Psychroserpens ponticola: one gene and its partner. The protein of the gene in region 2 interacts with the protein of the main gene of each other region in a pairwise test. Links are inferred from orthologs where the notes say so. Each region holds a gene or a part of one and is shown on either strand. Other genes may lie near its edges.

The links.
Region 1: the proteins of MUN68_RS00760 (region 2) and MUN68_RS15375 interact in binary tests that used the Escherichia coli proteins (3 or more experiments, as listed by UniProt). The link is inferred for Psychroserpens ponticola from one-to-one orthologs.

Annotation. Positions count from the first base shown.
Region 1 is NZ_CP116221.1:3,472,477-3,476,694, reverse strand. Bases 558-3,490 are described here. They hold MUN68_RS15375 (methionine aminotransferase), read right to left. Parts: upstream 2,629-3,490; coding sequence 1,486-2,628; downstream 558-1,485. Other genes in these bases: MUN68_RS15370 (hypothetical protein), read left to right, coding at 2,758-3,490; MUN68_RS15380 (hypothetical protein), read right to left, coding at 1,049-1,420; MUN68_RS15385 (amidohydrolase), read right to left, coding at 558-739. In the rest of the region: more of MUN68_RS15385, read right to left, coding at 1-557; more of MUN68_RS15370, read left to right, coding at 3,491-3,498; MUN68_RS15365 (fibronectin type III domain-containing protein), read right to left, coding at 3,556-4,218. UniProt on the Escherichia coli protein: Shows aminotransferase activity with methionine and histidine as substrates, and to a lesser extent also with phenylalanine.
Region 2 is NZ_CP116221.1:182,878-187,113, forward strand. The notes cover bases 759-3,709. They hold MUN68_RS00760 (cytochrome c oxidase subunit I), read left to right. Parts: upstream 759-1,312; coding sequence 1,313-3,106; downstream 3,107-3,709. Other genes in these bases: MUN68_RS00755 (cytochrome c oxidase subunit II), read left to right, coding at 759-1,288; ruvB (Holliday junction branch migration DNA helicase RuvB), read left to right, coding at 3,207-3,709. In the rest of the region: MUN68_RS00750 (quinol:cytochrome C oxidoreductase), read left to right, coding at 1-198; more of MUN68_RS00755, read left to right, coding at 227-758; more of ruvB, read left to right, coding at 3,710-4,229. UniProt on the Escherichia coli protein: Cytochrome bo(3) ubiquinol oxidase is the terminal enzyme in the aerobic respiratory chain of E.coli that predominates when cells are grown at high aeration.

The DNA of each region.
Region 1 (4,218 bases), 3.3 Mb from region 2 along the record:
GTTTGTTTCTGTAGGTTTCGATATGTTTTTTATCTAAAGTTACTATTTCAATAGTTTCTTTATCAGATGGTATAGTATCCAATCGTTTGCCAAGCACATCAAAAGCTGCTGAATGTCCAGAATATTCATAATTATTTGCATCTAAACCAACACGATTTACACCAATGCAATAACTCATGTTTTCAATGGCACGAGCTTGCAATAAAGTATCCCAAGCATTAATTCTTACTTTAGGCCAATTTGCAACATAAAATATAAGGTCATAATTTTCAACATTTCTAGACCAAACAGGGAAACGTAAATCATAACAAACAAGCGGTTTAATTTTCCAGCCTTTATAATCAATGAGACTATTATGCTGTCCAGCTTTATAAACTTTATCTTCACCAGCTAAAGTAAATGTATGTCGCTTGTTATACGTGTCTATTTCACCATTAGGACACACAAACACTAAACGATTATAATAAGAGCCCTCTTCTTTTATTATAAGGCTTCCAGTAATTGCAGCATTTTTTTCTTTGGAAAGGTTTTTCATCCACGAGATGGTTTTTCCATTCATGGTTTCTGCGACAGAATCTGCATTCATTGTAAAACCTGAAGTAAACATTTCTGGTAAAATGATAATATCTACTGGGTGTGTAATAGATGCTATTTTTGCACTAAAATTATGCCGATTCTGTTCTGGGTTTTCCCAAACTAAATTAGATTGTATTAAGGCAATTTTTAATTCATTTTGCATGTACTAAAATTACAAATTTTAGGCATTATAATTACTTTTTATTAATTGAACCCCTTGTTTATTTTGATGAAATTCGTCAATTCGAGTGAATTTTACGATTGAAAATGAGTAAAATTTGTATCGAGAATATGAATTTCTATTTTAAATTAGTTCTCGATACAATTTTTCGGATCTCAAAATCACTCGAACTGACGTTTCATGATATTTTTAAATCAAAAGACAAAACAGACTAATTGAGATTCTTCGTTTTGCTCTAAATGACAAAGTCATAATTTTAGATAATCTTTAAACGATACTAATAGACGTTACTTATATTTTCTTTTTTGCTTTTTCGATATCCTCTCTATAACCTTCAATTCTTTTTAACCATTTAACTTCGTCTTGAGGTGATAATTTTCCTTTACGTTTCAACTTGTCATATTTTTTCTGAGCGCTTTCTAATTTTTTTGAGGCTTTATCAAGTCGTTTTTGTGCTTTTAATTGATTTTTTAGAGCTTTTTCTGCCTTTTTTTGCTTCTTTTCTGCCTTTTTTTGTGCTTTTTCAGCTTTTTTCTTCTCTTTTTCTAATTTTTCAGTAGTAATTTCTTTTTTAACCTGATTTAGATTGTCATTCTTTTTAATGTCTTGTGCGTTTAAAGACAAACTAAATATAGTGATGAAGATTAGGATAATATATTTCATTGAATTAAATTTTATTGTTTGCTAAATTAGACACGAAGGTAGCGTGGAAGTCACTTAAGTTTTTGTTAAATTTTATTCAAAATTTCGGCGGCTTGTTTTAACGTGTCATTCGTTTTAGCGAAACAAAAACGCAACACTTTATGATCTAATTTATTATCATAAAAAACAGATAGAGGAATAGAAGCAATGCCATTTTCAATGGTTAATTGTTTGGCGAATTCTACATCGTTTTTAGATGTGATTTCAGAATAGTCTAATACCTGAAAATACGTGCCTTTTGAAGGTGAAAATTTAAACTTAGAATCCGTAATGAGATTTAAGAATGTATCGCGTTTTTCTTGGAAGAAGTTTGGTAATTCTGTATAGTGATTTGAATTTTTAAGATAATCTGCTAACGCTTTTTGAGTAGGATGGTGTACAGAAAACACATTAAATTGATGGATATTTCTAAACGCTTCCATCAATAGTTTTGGAGCACAGCAATAACCTATTTTCCAACCTGTATTATGAAACGTTTTTCCGAAGGACGCTGTGATAAAACTGCGTTGTTTTAAGTCTTTAAATCTGCAAACACTTTGGTGTTGTTCGCCATCAAAAATAATGTGTTCGTAAACTTCATCACTAAGGACAATAATATCTGTTCCTTTAGTTACTTCTTGAAGCTTCAGCATGTCGTTTTTACTCATTACAGTTCCAGTAGGATTGTGAGGCGTATTAACGAGTATCATTTTTGTTTTAGTATTGATTGCTTCCTTAACTATATTCCAATTAATCTTATAATCTGGAGCTTCTAATGCTATAGAAATGGCTTTTCCTCCATTGAGTTCAATAGCTGGTTGATAACAATCATAAGCTGGCTTGAAAATGATGACTTCATCATTAGGTTTTATAAACGCAGAAATAATCGTGAAAATCGCTTGAGTTGCACCAGCAGTAACAGTGATTTCAGTTTCTGGATGGTAGCTGGAATTGTATAAGATGTTGAATTTTTTGGAAATTGCTTGACGTAATTCTAAATTTCCAGCCATTGGTGCATATTGATTATAACCAGAATTCATGGCTTTTGTAACACCATCAATTAATTTTTGATCGCTCTTAAAATTAGGAAACCCTTGTGATAAATTAATGGCATTGTGCTCGTTTGCTAAAGCACTCATTACTGAAAAAATAGAGGTTTCTACGTTTGTTAATTTTGGTGTGAGTTGCATAAAGTAAATATACAAATACCATTAATGTGATAATAATTAAAAGAAAAAAGAGTTTTATTAACGTAATTAATAATACTTGTCATCAAAAATTTCATAATTATATTCTTTGTTTTATTATGTGCTTGCAATTTGAGTACTGAAAAGAAAACAATTGTAAGACAAACTAGAATTGATATTGACGAAATCTCAGACACTATAATTGAAACTATTGAACCAACTTTTGATTCTTTAAAACTCAATATTAATTTCAAACCAAAAGGGAATTATTCGTCTATCACAAATAAAATTCTAACAGATAGAGTTTATTTCAAAGACTTGTATGATAGCAATCCAACGAAAGCTATTGATAGCGCAGCTCAATATTTATACTCAAAATTACTGAATGATATTGTTCCGCATTGGTATGGAACCGATTGGGATTTTAATGGACATACAGATATTCCTAATGAAGGTGAAATTGCTTGTGGTTATTTTGTGTCGACCACTTTAAAGCATTTCGGATTTAATTTAAATCGCTATAAAATGGCACAGCAAGCTGGACTTATTGAAGCTCGAATGTTGCAAACTAATTCTGAACTTAAGATTTACAGAAACCTAACTTTTGAATCTTTAAAAGAGAAAGTCAACTCGGTTTATCATGATGGGATTTATTTTGTTGGACTCGATAATCATGTTGGATATGTGCTAGTTAAAAATAAAGAATTATATTTTTTACATTCGAGCTATTGCGATGATAAAGTGGTTGTAGAATTAGCGAAAAAAGCATATTGTTTTTCTTCAAATATTTATGTGTTCGCCGAAATTTCAACTAATAAAAACCTAATAAAACGTTGGATTTTAAATGAACGTTTGAATGTGCCAGCTAATTGATTTTAAAATAAAAAACCCTCACATTTCTGTAAGGGTTTCATACTTAAATAAATATTTTTATTGTTTAGTAAAACGATATGAAAATTGTTCTGGAGGTCCACAACTATTATTAAGGTCTGCAGTAAAGGTTAGTTCAAAAGTGGTGTCATTAGAAGCTGTAAAAAAGCCACTATTTGATCCAGGTCCAATTTCATATGTTCCTCCACATGTACACAGAGAGTCGAAGTTATTAACTGAAGTTGTTTCATTACAATTCAAGTTGAATGTAATGGAAGAAAGGGCGTCTGGGCATAACAGTGGAAATATTTGACTGAAAAATGATCTTTCGTTTTCTGAAGGAGCTGTAATTGTAAGCGAGGCTCCATTAGATAAATATGGACCATTAGCTCCTATAGGAGTAAGTTGTTCCAGTAAATAACTTCCTGTAAAACCTAAAGTGTTAGTAGTTATAACCAATGCATCAGAATAATCACTAAATCCTTCAGAACCACAATTAGCTCTTACGTAAAACTCATAAGTAGTAGCAGGATTCAAATCTGTAATGGTATTAATATTTGATGATGTACCCATTGTCATACCTGTACCTAAAGCAAATCCAGATTCTCCATATTCAATTTCATAAGCAGTCTCTCCATTAGGATTAAAATCGAAAGCAACACTACAATGCGTTACTTGATTTAAAAATAAATTCGTTGGAATTGCACAATTAGCTAATGTTGT
Region 2 (4,236 bases):
GGTCACTATATTGACATATTTAATATGATTATGCCAGCAACAGTTGGTGATCAATGGTCAATTGGAATTCCAGAAATATTTTCAATGTTATTCTTTGCAGGATTATTTATATTTATTGTCTTTACTGCTTTAACAAAAGCGCCATTGACACCAGAGCGTAATCCTTTCTTAAAAGAGAGTGAACATTTCCATTATTAATAATATTAAATAAAGAAGACAAACGACAATGACTGCTTTTTTAACACTTATAATAGTACTTTTCATAGCTGTTGCAATTTGGCAAATGGTGAAAATATTTGATCTCTCTCAAGTAGGTTCAGATAATGGACAAGTAGCTACAGATAAAGACAATACTCTTAATGGATATTTAATGATGGGATTCCTAATCTTTATCTATGCCATTACTATCGCAAGTTTCTGGTATTTAGGAGATTTGCCATTAATGTCAAATTCTGCTTCAGAACATGGACCTGGTTTAGATAATTTAATGGTTATCTCAATGGCTCTTATCTTTGTGGTTCAAACCTTTACTCAATTTTTATTACACTATTTTGCTTATAAATATAAAGGTGAAAAAGGGCGTAAAGCATTGTTTTATGCTGATAATAATACTTTAGAAGCTATTTGGACATTTATTCCTGTAGTTGTGCTAGCTGGATTAATTATTTATGGTTTATTTACTTGGACAACTATCATGAATGTTGATGAAAGTGATGACCCAATGGTTATTGAGTTATATGCGCAACAATTTAACTGGAAAGCTCGTTATGGAGGAGAAGACAATACATTGGGTATGGCTAATGTGAGATTAATTGATATTGATCGTGCAAACATATTAGGTGTTGATGAATCGGATCCTTATGCTCAAGATGATGTAATAACCACTGAATTACATTTACCTGTTGGAAGACCAGTTTTATTCAAGATGCGTTCGCAAGATGTATTACACTCTGCATATATGCCTCATTTTAGAGCACAAATGAATTGTGTTCCAGGTATGATTACTCAATTTGGATTCACACCTTCAGTGACAACTACTGATATGCGTCGTAATCCAGATATTATTGAAAAAGTAAAAAATATCAATACACTACGATTAGAACGACAAGTTGAAATTGAAGCTAAAGGACAAGAATTAATATATGAGTTTGATTACCTACTATTATGTAATAAAATATGTGGTACATCTCATTATAATATGCAAATGAAGATTATTGTTGAAACTCAAGAAGAATATGATGCTTGGATAAGTGAACAAAAAACGTTCAAGAATTCTTTAACTAACTAAAAGATTAAAAAAAGAAAATAGATTATGTCAGCACACGCAGATACTCACGCACACGACGACGATCACGGACATCATCATAAAGAGACTTTTGTTACTAAATATATTTTTAGTCAAGATCACAAAATGATTGCTAAACAGTATCTAATTACAGGTACTATTATGGGAGTTATTGGTGTTTTAATGTCGATTATGTTCCGTATGCAAATTGCATGGCCAGAAGAACCTAATGTTCTTTTTGAAGCATTATTAGGGAAATGGGCTCCTGATGGCGTTATGGATGCTGATATTTATTTGGCATTGGTAACCATTCATGGTACCATAATGGTATTCTTTGTATTGACAGCAGGATTAAGTGGTACGTTTAGTAACCTTTTAATTCCATTACAAATTGGTGCAAGAGATATGGCATCTGGTTTCTTAAATATGGTTTCATATTGGTTGTTTTTCTTATCTAGTGTGATTATGGTCATTTCATTATTCGTTGAAGCTGGACCAGCTGCAGCAGGATGGACGATCTATCCACCTTTAAGTGCCTTACCAATGGCTCAAGGCGGTTCTGGTATGGGAATGACTTTATGGTTAGTATCTATGGCAATATTTATTGCGTCATCATTACTTGGCTCATTAAATTACATAGTAACCGTAATTAACTTGCGTACAAAAGGAATGTCTATGACAAGATTACCATTAACAATTTGGGCATTCTTTGTAACAGCCATTATTGGTGTTGTATCATTCCCAGTATTATTATCTGCCGCGTTATTGTTAATAATGGATAGAAGTTTTGGTACATCTTTCTTCTTGTCAGATATATTTATTCAAGGAGAAGTTTTACATTATCAAGGTGGATCTCCTGTTTTGTTTGAACACTTATTTTGGTTTCTAGGTCATCCTGAAGTTTATATTGTGATATTACCAGCTATGGGACTAGTTTCAGAAATTATGGCATCTAGTTCTCGTAAGCCTATTTTTGGTTATAGAGCGATGATTATGTCAATTTTAGCAATTGCATTCCTTTCAACTATTGTTTGGGGACATCATATGTTTATATCAGGTATGAATCCGTTCTTAGGATCTGTATTTACATTTACAACCTTATTAATTGCAATACCTTCAGCGGTTAAAGCTTTTAACTGGATAACCACCATTTGGAAAGGAAATGTCCAGATGAATCCAGCCATGCTGTTTTCAATAGGATTTGTTTCAACTTTCATTACAGGTGGTCTTACAGGTATTATTTTAGGAGATAGTGCTTTAGATATTAATGTTCATGATACTTACTTTGTTGTAGCGCATTTCCACTTAGTAATGGGTATTTCGGCACTTTACGGGATGTTTGCTGGTATTTATCATTGGTTCCCTAAAATGTTTGGTAGAATGCTAAATAAAAACCTTGGATATTTACATTTCTGGGTGACAGCAGTTTGTGCTTATGGTGTGTTCTTTCCAATGCACTTTATAGGTATGGCTGGTTTACCAAGACGTTACTATACAAATTCAAATTTCCCATTATTTGATGATACTGCCAATGCAAATGTTGTTATAACTATGTTTGCTATTGTTGGTGGAGTATTTCAATTAGTGTATTTATGGAATTTCTTCCATTCTATTTTCTTCGGAAAGAAAGCAGTACAAAATCCTTGGAGATCTACAACTTTAGAGTGGACAGCTCCAGTAAAACATATTCATGGAAACTGGGAAGGTGAAATTCCTCACGTTCACCGTTGGGCTTATGATTACAGTAAACCTGGACATGATGTCGATTTCGTGCCTCAGAATATTCCATTAAAAGATGGAGAAGAAGAACTTCAACATTAAACTGTCTTTATAAAATATTGAAAAGCCTTTCGTAAATATCGAAAGGCTTTTTGTTTATATTTGTTTGAGCTGAACAAGTTTCAGTTTCTAATTTAATTTTATGAACGAAAACTTAGATCCTACAAACGAAAATTTCTCTTCAGAAGAAATAGACGTCGAAAAAAAGTTGAGACCTTTATCCTTTGATGATTTTACAGGTCAGGATCAAGTACTAGAGAACCTTCAAATTTTTGTTCAGGCAGCTAATCAAAGAAATGAAGCATTAGACCATACCTTGTTTCATGGTCCTCCAGGCCTCGGTAAAACAACACTTGCACATATTTTAGCAAGTGAACTTAGTGTTGGTATTAAAGTGACTTCTGGTCCTGTACTTGATAAACCAGGAGACTTAGCAGGATTGTTGACTAACCTTGATGAACGCGATGTTTTATTTATTGATGAGATTCATAGATTAAGTCCTATAGTAGAAGAGTATTTGTATTCTGCTATGGAAGATTATAAAATTGATATTATGATTGAATCTGGCCCTAATGCCAGAACAGTTCAACTCAATTTAAATCCTTTTACGCTTGTTGGAGCCACAACGCGATCAGGATTGTTAACAGCACCAATGCGTGCTCGTTTTGGTATTCAAAGCCGATTACAATATTATAAAACCGATTTATTAACTAGTATAGTACAAAGAAGTGCTGCAATTCTTGATGTTCCAATCTCAATGGAAGCTGCAATTGAAATTGCTGGCAGAAGTCGAGGAACACCTAGAATAGCAAATGCTTTATTACGTCGTGTTAGAGATTTTGCACAAATAAAAGGGAATGGAAGTATCGATATAAAAATAGCAAAGTTTGCATTAGAAGCGCTTAATGTTGATGCTCATGGTTTAGATGAAATGGATAATAAAATCCTTGAAACTATTATCGAAAAATTTAAAGGCGGTCCAGTCGGAATTTCAACGATTGCAACAGCTGTTAGTGAAAGTCCAGAAACGATTGAAGAAGTATATGAGCCTTTTCTTATTCAACAAGGATTTATTATGCGTACTCCTCGTGGACGTGAAGTTACCGAACAAGCTTATAAACATTTAGGTAAAATTAAAGGGCCTTCACAAGGCGGATTATTTTAAAAAAAGG